2 regions of the Streptomyces sp. NBC_01314 genome follow, and region 1 is predicted to be linked to the other one. Evidence: riboswitches for the same ligand, from Rfam matches in the RefSeq annotation. Region 1 holds a riboswitch; the other holds the start of a gene.
The links. A riboswitch is a leader RNA that binds a small molecule or an ion and turns the genes downstream of it on or off. The one in region 1 is predicted to bind glycine.
Positions count from the first base shown of each region.

Region 2: linked by a shared signal. The riboswitch ahead of gcvP (aminomethyl-transferring glycine dehydrogenase) and the one ahead of gcvT (glycine cleavage system aminomethyltransferase GcvT) in region 1 are both predicted to bind glycine.

Region 1 is NZ_CP108394.1:3,672,089-3,679,304, forward strand. Features, by position in the region: gene OG622_RS16010 (ABC transporter permease) at 1-85, opposite strand, end outside; gene OG622_RS16015 (enhanced serine sensitivity protein SseB C-terminal domain-containing protein) at 453-1,244, opposite strand; gene OG622_RS16020 (enhanced serine sensitivity protein SseB) at 1,459-2,235, opposite strand; gene OG622_RS16025 (AAA family ATPase) at 2,324-2,992, opposite strand; glycine riboswitch at 3,210-3,306, shown strand; gene gcvT (glycine cleavage system aminomethyltransferase GcvT) at 3,467-4,609, shown strand; gene gcvH (glycine cleavage system protein GcvH) at 4,748-5,125, shown strand; gene glyA (serine hydroxymethyltransferase) at 5,144-6,409, shown strand; gene OG622_RS16045 (L-serine ammonia-lyase) at 6,520-7,216, shown strand, end outside.
Region 2 is NZ_CP108394.1:9,311,283-9,318,498, forward strand. Features, by position in the region: partial or broken gene OG622_RS41000 (DNA polymerase IV) at 134-1,092, shown strand; partial or broken gene OG622_RS41005 (DNA polymerase IV) at 1,246-1,431, shown strand; gene OG622_RS41010 (PRC-barrel domain-containing protein) at 1,900-2,268, opposite strand; glycine riboswitch at 2,393-2,490, shown strand; gene gcvP (aminomethyl-transferring glycine dehydrogenase) at 2,663-5,548, shown strand; gene OG622_RS41020 (DUF5999 family protein) at 5,664-5,864, opposite strand; gene OG622_RS41025 (hypothetical protein) at 6,266-6,850, opposite strand.

The DNA.
Region 1 (7,216 bases):
CGATCTTCTTGGCCTCGACACCTTCCAGCACGGCTTCGGGCTGCGCCTCGGCCTGCGATCCGGTCGTCTCAATGGGTGCGGTCATCGTCCCTCGTGCTTGCCCGTGCCGGTGGTTGCCGACTGTGCCTGACGGCCGCCCGGGTCTGCGGTGCGGTCCGTCACCACTGCTGTTCTCTCTGTTGCACTGTGTTACTGCTTGGTACGAGGGGAGAGACGGCATCGAACTTCACCGTATGAACAGCGCGTTCGCCCGATCCCCCCATCGCTCTGGGGGAGTCTTCAACGGTCGCGCGATCAGGCACCAGACCCGGCGGCGAATGTATGCGCAACCGTGATGTGGCCAGCAGGGTTCCGCTATCCGAACGTGACGCTCTGTTGAGCGGTGGGCGCGACGGTGACACGTGACCGAGCCACGAGATGAGGGGCGGGGCGGCCTGCGCGGAGCGCGAGCCTCAGTACGCGCGCGGGTACCCGTATCCGCCCGCTGCCGGGGCCTGCGCCGGGGCCGCGTGGGCCTCGCGGTCGTAGAAGGGGCGGGCGCCGGCCCGCAGCCACATGGCGACCGGGTCGTACTCGTCGGACATGGCGACGGTGGAGACGGGCAGGCCGTCCGGGACCGCGCCGATGGACTGCTGCATCATCCCGCGCACCGAGTCGACGGCCGGCGGCGAGGTGTCGTACACGTCGAGGCCGATCGCCAGGTACGGCGCGCCGAGCGCGGGCTGCACCCAGGCGCGGCGCAGCGAGCGCACGGCGGGCGTGCGGTGGGCGTTCTGCGTCAGCAGGGCGTAGAACTGCGGGATCTCGATGGCCGGCTCGGACAGCCGGAGCGGGCCCGCGGGCTGCCGCTCCAGGCCCGTGGCGATCCGGCGCAGGTCGAGCCAGGGGATGCCGACGCCGCCGCCCGGCGCGTGCGGGTTCAGCCAGAGGCCGTAGTGGTCGGGGTAGAGGGTGCGGGCCACGTCGAGGCCGTCGACCACCTCGTAACTGCGGTTCCAGCCACTGGCGGAGAGCTCCTGGGCGGAGGTGACGCACGGGGCGTAGTTGAACCCGTCGACCTCCATGTTCCCGTACTGGGCGTCCGGGGAGCCGCCCTGGCCGTGCCAGAGCAGCATCCAGATCTGGCCGGAGGACGGGTCGGCGAGGGCACGCAGCAGCGCCTCGTAGGCGTCGTAACGCCCGGGCGTCACCTGGCGCAGCATGTGCTCGACCTGCCCGGTGGCGATGCGGCTGCTGGCGCTCACGTGGGCCGCCCTTCGGTGTTGGACCTTGGTTGTAGGAACCAGCTTAGGTGGTGTGCGGGTTGAGCCGGTCAGGGCTCGGGGGTTGTCGCGCGTGGCGGGGTGCGGATGCGTCGCGGCTGGTCGCTCCCCCACTCTCGACTTCGCTCGAGCGGGAGGGACCCCCATCGCGGCGGGGCCGCGCAGCGGTACAGCCCCCGCCCCTTACGCGCGCCGGTCAGTAGCCCTGCTGATAGAAGGGCCGGACCTTCTCGCGGAGCCATTCGCCCACCGGGTCCTGGGCGACGTCCAGGAAGACCATGTTGACGGGCCAGGGGACGGGGGTCCTGGTGAGGGCCCGGCCGAGGGCGGCCAGGGGGAGGGCGCGGTCGGCCTCCCAGGAGGCCAGTTCGACGCCGATGAACATGACGGGGTCGGCGGTCTCGACGGAGGCGAGGCAGCGGCGGGCGGAGAGGACCACTCCGGTCGCGGCGAACTCGGCCGAGGCGGCCGCGAGGAAGTCCACGGGGTCGTCCTGCCAGTCCGGTTCGAACAGCCGCACGCGGGCGCCGTTCGCCGATCCGTCCAGCGGGGTCCGCCCGGCCCGGCACAGCTCGGCCACGGCGGGCGGCGGCAACGGCATACCCACGACACCGTCCGGGTTCAGGACCAGACCGATCTGCGGGGGCAGGCCACGCGCGAACTCGACGGCCGGGGCGATCGTGTACGACATGTGGCTGCCGGCGACTTGGCGGAACTGCTCCTCGGAGCTGAAGACCGGCACGTACGCCTGGCCGTCGAACTCCATCGTGGGCAGATCGAGCTGACCGCTCCGGGGCCCGCCGCCCTCCGGCAGCGGCACCCATACGAAGCTGCGGGCCAGCACCTCGACGATCCGCGCCCCGGCCTGGGGCACCCCGAGCGACGCGGACAGCACCTCCTCCAGCTCGTTGCCGGGCCACCCGCCGTGCCCGTGGGGATGTGCCTGTGCCGAAAAGTCCGCCGGGAAGTCCATCTGCTGCCTACCGCTTTGCTCCGTGATGCTGTTGTCCCTGCACCTTAATTGCTTCCGGGCCAGGGGCGCGCCCCGCGGAGCCTCTCTCTCACCCCCCGAAGTCGATCCGCTTCAGGACGTCCGCCGCGGCCCGGTCGATCAGCACCGCCGCCCCGCACCCCTCAGGCAGCCGCCCCTCCTCCACCGCTCGCAGCAGCCGGGTCATGGCCCCCCGGTGCCGGGCGAAGGCGTACCGCGACACGCCCCGCCCCCGCTCCCGCTGCCCGTCCCGCGCCTCGCCGGGAGTCACGTCGAGCAACAGCAGATGCAGGGTGCCGCCCCGCCTTCCGGCCTCACGCGCGAGCCACCTCCGTACCCACGCCTGTGCCCCGCAGTCGTGCACGACGACGCCCTCCCCCGAGCGGAGGGCTCGCCGCAGCCCCGCGTAGTGGGCGAGGCGCACGAAGGGCCGGTAGGCCGCGTACGGCAGGTGGCGGGCGAAGCGCGCGTCGAAGCGGTCGCGGGTGTCCTGGGAGTCGATCCGTACGCCGGGCACGGACCGCCGCATCAGCGTCGACTTGCCGCTGCCGGGGAGCCCGGTGACCACCACCAGGTCGTCGGGTCCGAAGGACAGTCCGTGCGGGCTCCGCCCGGCACGCTCCCTGAGGTCGCGGACGACGGCCCTCGGGAACGGGCCGCACGCCTCACCCGCCGGCGCGACGGGCTGCTTGGGCATGGCGATGCCCGAGGTAGTCGCGTACGCCGTGGTCCTGTTCACCGTGATCGTCCTCCCCGGGGGTATGGAGTCCCATCCCCACAGACTGTAAAGAGAAGGTAATGCCCGATCCCTCCTGTTTCAGTCCTCGTATGGCCACAAGAGTGCTACGGACCGCTGTGCCTGCCTGTGCTCGTCGACTCCCCACCTGTGAAAGGTCCCCCTGCCGCGCCCCGTCGATGCGTGCAATGATGTGCGCGCCAACTGCATACCGGCCGCTTGAATCCGCGCGGGAGAGCTCCCAGCAGTCTCGCTGGGGCGCCGAAGGAGCAAGTCCCTCCCTTGAATCTCTCAGGCTCAGATACCGCGTGGGCGAGGCACATCTGAAAAGCGGGCCGCACCTCTCTTCCGCAGAGGACGGCTCCACCCACGGTGCAAACCACGACCACCAGTACGTACGGTCGTGGTGAACCTCTCAGGTTCCGATGACAGATGGGGAGGATCGACCTCGCCTGTCATGCCCTGGGAGCAGAACCGATGAGCAGTAGCCCCACCGCTGGATCGCGCCGTACCGCGCTCGATGCCCTGCATCGCTCGCTCGGTGCGACGATGACCGACTTCGCAGGCTGGGACATGCCCCTGCGCTACGGCTCCGAACGCGACGAGCACCTCGCCGTCCGCACGAGGGCCGGCCTCTTCGACCTCTCCCACATGGGTGAGATCACCGTGTCCGGCCCGCGGGCCGCCGCACTGCTCGATCACGCGCTGGTCGGCAACATCGGCGGTGTGAAGCCCGGCCGCGCCCGCTACAGCATGATCTGCCGCGAGGACGGCGGCATCCTCGACGACCTGATCGTCTACCGCCTGGGCGAGACCGAGGCTGGATCCTCGACCTATCTGGTCGTCGCGAACGCCTCGAACGCCCAGGTGGTGCTGGACGCGCTCGTGGAGCGTTCGGCCGGGTTCGACGCCGAGGTGCGGGACGACCGGGACGCGTACGCGCTGATCGCCGTCCAGGGCCCCGAGTCGCCCGGGATCCTGGCCGCCCTCACCGACGCCGACCTCGACGGGCTGAAGTACTACGCGGGGCTGCCCGGCACGGTCGCCGGGGTCCCCGCGCTGATCGCGCGCACCGGGTACACCGGCGAGGACGGCTTCGAGCTGTTCGTGAGGCCGGAGCACGCCGTCGAGCTGTGGCAGGCGCTGACCGAGGCGGGCGAGGGTGTCGGCCTGGTGCCCTGCGGGCTGTCCTGCCGGGACACGCTCCGCCTGGAGGCGGGCATGCCGCTGTACGGGCATGAACTGTCCACCGCGCTGACGCCGTTCGACGCCGGGCTCGGGCGGGTCGTGAAGTTCGAGAAGGAGGGCGACTTCGTCGGGCGTACGGCGCTGACGGCGGCCGCCGGGCGCGCCGCCTCGGCCCCGCCGCGCGTCCTCGTCGGGCTGGTCGCCGAGGGCCGCCGGGTGCCGCGCGCCGGATATCCGGTCGTCGCCGACGGCAAGGTGATCGGCGAGGTCACCTCCGGTGCGCCCTCCCCGACGCTGGGCCGGCCGATCGCCATGGCGTACGTCGACGCCACGCACTCCGCGCCGGGCACCGCCGGTGTGGGAGTGGACATCCGGGGCAGCCACGAGCCGTACGAGGTCGTGGCGCTGCCGTTCTACAAGCGGCAGAAGTGACACCTTCGTAGTCGTCCGTTCAGAAGCGGCACCGGTGCGGACCCCGAGAGTGACACGGGGCACATCCGCGCTGCTCAACAGCGGTTTCAGCAGTCCCCCCTTCCTCACCACTCCCCCGCTTACAGGAGAATTCAGGCCATGAGCAACCCCCAGCAGCTGCGTTACAGCAAGGAGCACGAGTGGCTGTCGGTCGCCGAGGACGGCGTCTCGACGGTCGGCATCACGGAGTTCGCGGCGAACGCGCTCGGCGATGTCGTCTTCGCCCAGCTTCCCGAGGTGGGCTCCACGGTGGCCGCGGGCGAGACCTGCGGCGAACTGGAGTCCACGAAGTCGGTCAGTGACCTGTACTCGCCGGTCTCCGGTGAGATCACCGAGATCAACGAGGACGTCGTCAACGATCCGTCGCTGGTGAACACCGCCCCGTTCGAGGGCGGCTGGCTGTTCAAGGTACGTGTCGCGGAGGAGCCGGACGATCTGCTCTCCGCCGACGAGTACGTCGCCCACACCGCCGGCTGAGATGACGAGGTCGTTCGCATGTCGCTTCTGAACACGCCCCTGCACGAGCTGGACCCGGAGGTCGCCGCCGCCGTCGACGCCGAGCTGCACCGCCAGCAGTCCACCCTGGAAATGATCGCCTCGGAGAACTTCGCCCCCGTCGCCGTCATGGAGGCCCAGGGCACCGTCCTCACCAACAAGTACGCCGAGGGCTACCCCGGCCGCCGCTACTACGGCGGCTGCGAACACGTCGACGTCACCGAACAGATCGCCATCGACCGCCTCAAAGACCTCTTCGGCGCCGAATACGCCAACGTCCAGCCCCACTCCGGCGCCTCCGCCAACCAGGCCGCCCTCTTCGCCCTCGCCCAGCCCGGCGACACCATCCTCGGCCTCGACCTCGCCCACGGCGGCCACCTCACCCACGGCATGCGCCTGAACTTCTCCGGCAAACAGTTCAACGTCGTCGCCTACCACGTCGACACCACCACCGGCCTCGTCGACATGGCCGAACTGGAGCAGCTCGCCAAGGAACACCGCCCCAAGGTGATCATCGCCGGCTGGTCGGCCTACCCGCGCCAACTGGACTTCGCCGCCTTCCGCCGCATCGCCGACGAGGTCGGCGCGTACCTGTGGGTGGACATGGCACACTTCGCCGGCCTGGTCGCCGCCGGACTGCACCCCAACCCCGTCGAACACGCCGACGTGGTCACCTCCACCACCCACAAGACCCTCGGCGGCCCCCGCGGCGGCATCATCCTCGCCAAGCAGGCATTCGCCAAGAAGCTCAACTCCTCCGTCTTCCCCGGCTTCCAGGGCGGCCCCCTGGAACACGTGATCGCCGCCAAGGCCGTCTCCTTCAAGGTCGCGGCCTCGGAGGAGTTCAAGGAGCGCCAGCAGCGCACCATTGACGGCGCCCGCATTCTGGCCGAGCGGCTGACCGCCGCCGACGCCCGTGACGCCGGCGTCGACGTCCTGTCCGGCGGCACCGACGTCCACCTCATCCTGGTCGACCTGCGCGCGAGCGAACTCGACGGACAGCAGGCCGAGGACCGCCTCCACGAGGTCGGCATCACCGTCAACCGCAACGCCGTCCCCAACGACCCCCGCCCCCCGATGATCACCTCCGGCCTGCGCATCGGCACCCCCGCCCTCGCCACCCGCGGCTTCACCGCCGAGGACTTCACCGAGGTCGCCGACGTCATCGCCGAAGCCCTCAAACCGTCCTACGACACCGAAGCCCTCAAAACCCGGGTCAAGGCACTGGCCGACAAGCACCCGCTCTACCCCGGGTTGGGGAAGTAACCCGGGCTTCATCGGTCCGTAGTCCCGCTTTTCCGGGGCACCGCGCACACTGGGGGGTGCGCGCGGTGCCCCACTCCCCGCACCACCCTCCCCCGTTCTGAGGAGTCACCGTGGCCATCTCGGTCTTCGACCTGTTCTCGATCGGCATCGGCCCATCCAGCTCCCACACGGTCGGCCCGATGCGCGCCGCCCGCATCTTCGCCCGGCGGCTGCGCAACGAGGAGCTGCTCGCGGGCGTGGCCTCGGTACGCGTCGAGCTGTACGGCTCGCTCGGCGCCACCGGCCACGGCCACGGCACCCCCAAGGCCGTACTCCTGGGCCTGGAAGGCGCCTCACCGCGCACGGTCGACGTCGAGTCGGCCGACGAGCGGGTGGAGGCGATCAAGGGGTCGGGCCGTCTCCGCCTCCTGGACGACCACGAGATCCCCTTCTCCTTCGACAAGGACCTGGTCCTGCACCGCCGCAAGACGCTGCCGTACCACGCCAACGGCATGACGATCTGGGCGTTCGACGCGGCGGGCACGGAGCTGTTGTCGAAGACGTACTACTCCGTCGGCGGCGGGTTCGTCGTCGACGAGGAAGCGGTCGGCGCGGACCGCATCAAACTCGACGACACGCCCCTCAAGTACCCCTTCCGTTCGGGCGACGAGCTGCTCCGCGTGGCGAAGGAGACGGGCCTGTCGATCTCCGCGCTGATGCTGGAGAACGAGCGGGCCTGGCGCGGCGAGGACGAGATCCGCTCCGGGCTCCTCGACATCTGGCGCGTGATGCAGACCTGTGTCTCACGCGGTATGTCCCGCGAGGGCA
Region 2 (7,216 bases), 5.6 Mb from region 1:
GCGGCGTGCTCACCCCGCGGCGAGGCGGTTCGTGGCGTAGGTGTGGCCTGCGGAGCAGGTCGTAGGGGCATTGTCAGTGGCGTAGGGCAGCATCGGAGATGTGAGAACCGCGCCCACGATCCTGCATCTCGACATGGATGCCTTCTACGCCTCGGCGGAGCAGGCGTCCAAACCGAGTCTGCGTGGGAAAGCCGTTGTCGTGGGCGGGCTCGGACCGCGCGGGGTGGTCGCGACCGCCTCGTACGAAGCGCGGGTCTTCGGGGTGCACTCGGCGATGCCGACGGCGCAGGCACGTCGGCTCGTTCCGAACGCCGCGTATCTAACGCCGCGTTTCACGTTCTACCGGGCGATCAGCGACCAGGTCATGGGGCTGTTGCGTGATCTGTCGCCGCTGGTGGAGCCGTTGAGCCTGGATGAGGCGTTCGTGGATCTGGAGGCCGGGGACGCCGCCTGGGACGAGGCGTCGGCGCGGCTGGTGGGGGCGCGGCTGCGAGCGGACATACGGGCGGTGACCGCGCTCACGGGATCCGTCGGGCTCGCGGCCTCCAAGATGCTCGCGAAGATCGGTTCCGAGCAGGCCAAGCCGGACGGGCTGGTGTTGATCGAGCCCGGGACGGAGCGGGCGATGTTGGGGCCGATGTCCGTGCGGATTCTGCCGGGAGTGGGGCCGGCGACCGGGGACCATCTGCGGCGGGCCGGGATCACCACGGTCGAGGAGATCGTGGAGGCGGGGGAGGACGAGGTCGTACGGCTGTTGGGGAAGGCCCACGGGCACGGGCTGTACGCGATGGCGCTGGCGCGGGACGACCGGGCGGTGGTGGCCGAGCGGGACACGAAGTCGGTGTCGGTGGAGGACACGTATGACGTGGACATCCACGACCGGGTGCGGGTCCGGATGGAGGTGCAGCTGCTCGCGGACCGGTGTGTGCGGAGGTTGCGGGGGCCGGGCTGTCGGGGCGGACGATCGTGTTGAAGGTGCGGCGGTACGACTTTTCGACGTTGACCCGGTCCGAGACGTTGCGGGGGCCTACTGACGACCCCGCGGTGGTACGGGAAGCCGCGGCTCGGTTGCTGGAGGCCGTGGACACGACGGGTGGGGTGCGGTTGCTGGGGGTGGGGGTGAGCGGGCTCGCCGATTACACGCAGGAGGACCTGTTCGCGCAGGCGGCGGGGGAGCCGGAGCTTGCCGAGGAGGAGGCCGGGGCCGCCGCGGAGGTGCCTGTGGTGGAGGAGGGTGCGGGTGGGGAGCGGCAGTGGAGGGCCGGGCATGACGTGCGGCATGTCGAGTACGGGCATGGGTGGGTACAGGGGAGCGGGCTCGGGCGGGTGACTGTGCGCTTCGAGACGCCGCATGACGTGGGGCCAGGGCGGGTGCGGACCTTCAGAACCGACGATCCGGGGCTGGAGCCGGCGGAGCCGTTGCCGCTGGTGCCGGGTGCGGTGCCGGGCTGAGGCCGGCGGGGACCGCCGGTCCGCGTCGTTGTGGTGGAGCGCCGTTGCGGCGGGATCAAGGGGGCCGGCGTGAGGAACGGGGATGGTGGAGGGGCCGGGCGAGGCAGGGGGAAGCCAGGCCGGACGGGGAAACGTGGGTCGGGGAGAAAGACGGGGGGAGGGTGAAGCGAGGTGCGGGGGAGGCCGGAAGGGCGGGGCGCGAAGGTGCGGAGAAGTTGGGGAGGGTGGAGAGGGGTGCGGGGCGGCAGGAGGGGCGGGGGCGGAGTGAGCCGGGGACGGAAGGAAGGTAGGAAGGATCGTAGGGCCGAAGAAGGGCAGGTAGGAGACGTCAGGCAGGCGGAGTGCATGTAGTTAGGGGCTGCCGAGGTGGTTCCGGGTCGGCCCTGCTGGGCGGTTGAGGGCTTGCGGTGGGTGCCTCTGCGGCCAGGAAGGCCCCTGGGCCCTTTGTCAGGCGTCTTCCTGGCCCGTCACGTTTCCGAAGTTGTGGTTCATGGGTGGGGGCGGGGCTATGTCGAGGCCGTAGTGGTGGTAGAGCTGGAGTTCTTGTTCGGGGGAGAGGTGGCGGCCTACGCCGAAGTCGGGGGCGTCTTTGATGAGGGTGCGGTCGAAGGGGACGCGGAGTGTGCCTTCGATCAGTTCGCTGGGCTCCAGGGGGACGAAGGCGTCGCGGCCGAAGAAGCCCATGCGTATCGCGGCCCACTCGGGGGTGCCGGTGGCGTCGTCCAGATAGACCTCGTCCACGGTGCCGATCTTGCTGCCCTTGCGGTCGAACGCCTTGCGGCCGATCAGGTTGCGTGGGTCGATGTCGGTCTGCACGGGCCCTCCAGGTGGTCGCAGAGGGGGCGCGAATCATCCCTCCCCACTACGAAAAGGCACATCAGGGAAGGTGGCCACTCGAAGACTCGCGCGTCGGCCCCGCTGATACCCTGGCAGCGGCTGCTGACCCCGTGCGGGAGAGTCCTCCGGACACCATCCGGAAGGCGCCGAAGGAGCAAATCCTCCCCGGAATCTCTCAGGCACACGTACCGCACGGACGAGGTCACTCTGGAAAGCAGGGCGGGTGCCACGGCTCCCGCTCTCACCGACGGTGAAAGCCGGTTCGTACCTGGACCGGTGAAGCTCTCAGGTTGAGATGACAGAGGGGGAGGCCGTCGGGGCGCCCGTGCCGTGGTGCCCCTCGAAGGTCGTGTCTGACCAGGAGGCCTCCGCAATGACCGCCCACCGCATTCCACTCTCCGAGCTCGAACAGGGCATCCCCTTCGAGCGGCGCCACATCGGCCCGGACGTCGAGGCCCGGGCCAAGATGCTCGCGCACGTCGGGTACGGCTCGCTCGACGAGCTGACGGCGGCCGCGGTCCCGGACGTGATCAAGAACACCGAGGCGCTGGACCTTCCCGGCGCGCGTACCGAGGCCGAGGTGCTCGCCGAGCTGCGTTCGCTCGCGGACCGCAATCAGGTGCTCGGCTCGATGATCGGGCTCGGGTACTACGGGACGTTCACGCCGCCAGTGATTCTGCGGAATGTGATGGAGAACCCGGCCTGGTACACCGCCTACACGCCGTATCAGCCCGAGATCTCCCAGGGGCGGCTCGAGGCTCTTCTCAATTTCCAGACCATGGTGGCCGAGCTGACCGGTCTGCCCACCTCCGGGGCGTCCCTGCTCGACGAGGGCACCGCCGCCGCCGAGGCCATGGCGTTGTCCCGGCGTATGGGCAAGAACAAGAAGGGGCTCTTCCTCGTCGACGCGGACGTGCTGCCGCAGACGATCGCCGTGATCGAGACCCGCGCCGAGCCGGCCGGCGTCGAGGTCGTCGTCGCCGACCTCGGTGCGGGAATCCCGGCCGACATCGCCGGGCGGGAGATCAACGGGGTGCTGCTGCAGTACCCGGGTGCCTCCGGTGTCGTACGGGATCTGAAGCCGGTCATCGAGCAGGCGCACGCGCTCGGCGCGCTCGTCACCGTCGCCGCCGATCTGCTGGCGCTGACGCTTCTCTCCCCGCCCGGTGAGCTGGGTGCGGACATCGCGGTCGGGACGACTCAGCGGTTCGGTGTGCCGATGGCCTTCGGCGGGCCGCACGCGGGTTACATGGCCGTGCGGGAGAAGTTCGCGCGCAGCCTGCCCGGACGTCTCGTCGGGGTCTCCGTGGACGCGGACGGGCACAAGGCGTACCGGCTCGCCCTGCAGACGCGGGAGCAGCACATCCGCCGGGAGAAGGCGACCAGCAACATCTGCACGGCGCAGGTACTGCTCGCCGTGATGGCCGGTATGTACGCCGTGTACCACGGGCCGGAGGGGCTGCGGACCATCGCCCGCCGTACCCACCGGTACGCCACCGTGCTCGCCGCGGGGCTCGCGGCCGGTGGGATCGAGGTCGTGCACGGCGCGTACTTCGACACGCTCACCGTGCGGGTGCCGGGGCGGGCCGGTGAGGTCGTGGCAGCCGCTCGGGAACATGGCGTGAACCTGCACCTCGTGGACGCCGACCTGGTGTCGATCTCCTGCGACGAGACCACGACGCGGGCGCAGCTGGGTGCCGTATGGACCGCGTTCGGGGTGGAGGGGGACGTCGAGGCCCTCGATGCCGCTGCCGCGGACACGCTGCCTCAGGTGCTGCTGCGGTCGGACGACTACCTCACGCACCCGGTGTTCCACGACCACCGCTCCGAGACCGCGATGTTGCGCTATCTGCGCCGGCTCGCCGACCGGGACTACGCGCTGGACCGGGGCATGATCCCGCTGGGTTCCTGCACGATGAAGCTCAACGCGACCACCGAGATGGAGCCGGTGACATGGCCCGAGTTCGGGCAGGTGCACCCGTTCGCGCCCGCCGCGCAGGCGCAGGGGTATCTCACGCTCATCCGTGAGCTGGAGGAGTGGCTGGCGGAGGCCACCGGGTACGACAAGGTGTCGCTGCAGCCGAACGCGGGCTCGCAGGGTGAGCTGGCCGGACTGCTCGCCGTACGCGGGTACCACCGGGCGGGCGGCGACGAGCAGCGGACCGTGTGCCTCATCCCGTCCTCCGCGCACGGCACCAACGCGGCGAGCGCCGTCATGGCCGGCATGAAGGTCGTCGTCGTGAAGACCGCCGACGACGGCGAGATCGACGTCGACGACCTGCGGGCGAAGATCGAGCAGTACCGCGACGAGCTGTCCGTGCTGATGATCACGTATCCGTCGACGCACGGGGTGTTCGAGGAGCACGTGGCCGACATCTGCGCGCAGGTGCACGACGCGGGCGGCCAGGTGTACGTCGACGGCGCCAACCTCAACGCGCTGGTGGGTCTCGCCAAGCCGGGGCACTTCGGTGGCGACGTCTCACACCTGAACCTGCACAAGACGTTCTGCATCCCGCACGGCGGCGGTGGGCCGGGTGTCGGTCCGGTGGCGGTGCGCGAGCACCTCGCGCCGTACCTGCCGAACCACCCGCTGCAGCCCGCGGCCGGTCCGGAGACGGGTGTGGGGCCGGTCTCGGCGGCGCCGTGGGGCTCGGCGGGCATTCTGCCGATCTCGTGGGCGTACGTCCGGCTCATGGGCGGTGAAGGGCTGAAGCGGGCCACGCAGGTGGCGGTGCTCAGCGCCAACTACGTCGCCAAGCGGCTGGAGCCGCACTACCCGGTGCTGTACACCGGTCCGGACGGGCTCGTGGCACACGAGTGCATCATCGACCTGCGGCCGCTGGCCAAGTCGACCGGGGTGAGCGTCGACGACATCGCCAAGCGGCTCATCGACTACGGCTTCCACGCGCCGACGATGTCGTTCCCGGTGGCCGGGACGCTGATGATCGAGCCGACCGAGTCGGAGGACCTCGCTGAGCTGGACCGGTTCTGCGAGGCGATGATCGCGATCCGCGCGGAGATCGAGAAGGTCGGCTCGGGCGAGTGGCCCGCGGACGACAACCCGCTGCGGAACGCGCCGCACACCGCGGGCGCGCTCGGCGGGGAGTGGAAGCACGCCTACACGCGCGAGGAGGCGGTCTTCCCTGCCGGGGTCTCGCGCGCCGACAAGTACTGGCCGCCGGTGCGCCGGATCGACCAGGCCTTCGGTGACCGGAACCTGGTCTGTTCCTGCCCGCCGCTGGACGCTTACGAAGCGTAGTCGGGCGCGGATACGCGTCGGGGCCGGTTCGGAGAGTGCTTCTCCGGCCGGCCCCTCTTCTGTCGGGCGGGCGTCCTGTGCGAGGACGCTCGCCCTGCGCGCACGTGAGTGCGGCTCAGGCGGCTGTCATCACTGTGCCCATCGGGCGGTGCGGCGCGATGATCTGGCCGTCCGGCAGGAGCTCACCGGTGTCCTCGAAGAGCAGAACGCCGTTGCAGAGCAGGCTCCATCCCTGCTCCGGGTGGTGCGCCACGAGTCGGGCACCCTCCCGGTCGGCGGATTCGGCAGTCGGGCACAGTGGCTGGTGCTGGCACATGGTTGTTGGGATCTTTCGGTTTGTCGTGTGGTCTGAGATGGCTGTTTTGTCTGTCCCGCGGCTTGATGCCCCGTTCATGGCCGCCCCCCGTTGTGATAAATCGGTCCGGTCCCAGTGTTGCCCCATGGACGCCAATCCGCAGGCATTTCGCAGCACGACTTCTTCACAGGTTGATGACGCAACGCCGGTCCGGATGGTTCATCTTCGTCGCACTGTCCCTTCGGGTGGTTCGCCATGGTCGGATGGGGCTAGTCCGGCGGCGGGGAAGACCTGCGAATGGCTCGTACGAGCGTATTGGCGCCCGAAAGAGCGGGGATTTCCGGTCGGGGAAACAAGTGCCCCGCTGCCGGGAAATCGGCAGCGGGGCACTAGCGGTACGAATGACGGGGCGGGCCGGGTTTTCAGGCGGGTGATCCCAGTAGCGGGGCGGGTGTCAGTCGGGTGGTCAGCACCGGGAGGAGATCGGCGACCCGGTGTGGTCGGTGGGCCGCTATGCCGGGCGGTGCGGGTGCCAGCGGGACCAGCAGGTCGGTCGGTGCCGGGTGGCCGGTGGCGCCGTCGGCGGTGGGGTCGGCGTGCAGCCAGAGCATGAGCATGTAGAGCTCGGGCACCGACAGCAGGCGTGGCTGGTAGGGCTGCTGCATGACCTCGGCCTGGCGCAGGGCGCGCTCGGTGGAGGTGATGTACGGGCCCTCGAAGAAGTGCGAGAACGCCCAGCCGTCCGGGGTCAGCCGGGTTTCGGCGGCGGCCACGGCGCGGTCGCCGCAGCGGATCAGGAACCGCCATCCGGTGAGCCGGGCGGTGCCCGTGCCGTCCGGGGAGATCCGGTCGAGTACGTGGACGGGCAGCGGGAGTTCGGGTGTGGCGGGGCCCTGGGCCTTCTTCAGGGAGGGGGTTCGCGCCTCGTGGACGGCGGTGGGAGAACCGAGTGCCGTGAGGACGGTGCGCAGGGCGGGCGCGGGAGCCGGGGGAACATGCAGCGGCATGGTGGGTCGCCTCTCAATTCGACAGGCACGGTGGCGCGAGGGCGGGGGCGGACGGCGCTGTCAGCTCTCGGGGATCGGAGAGACGGATGCCCGGGGTCCGGTGCGTGGGTAGGGTCCGCCGTGCGTGGCCTGACGGCAGGACCGAGGACCGCGAGGGCCGACTCTCAGCCTCGTTTGCGGAGTTTATACGACACGTGTTCACACGATGTTTCGGCTAGCCGTTCCGAATATGAAGGGCAAGGCGGTATCCGGTCGCCGGAGCATAGGTATCGCCCCCGATTTTCTGTGGGGGTGCGTCGGTGACCTCGGATTACCGTCGCGCAGCGGACGGCCGGTTCTCGTCGGCACTTTTCACGAAAGCCCCCC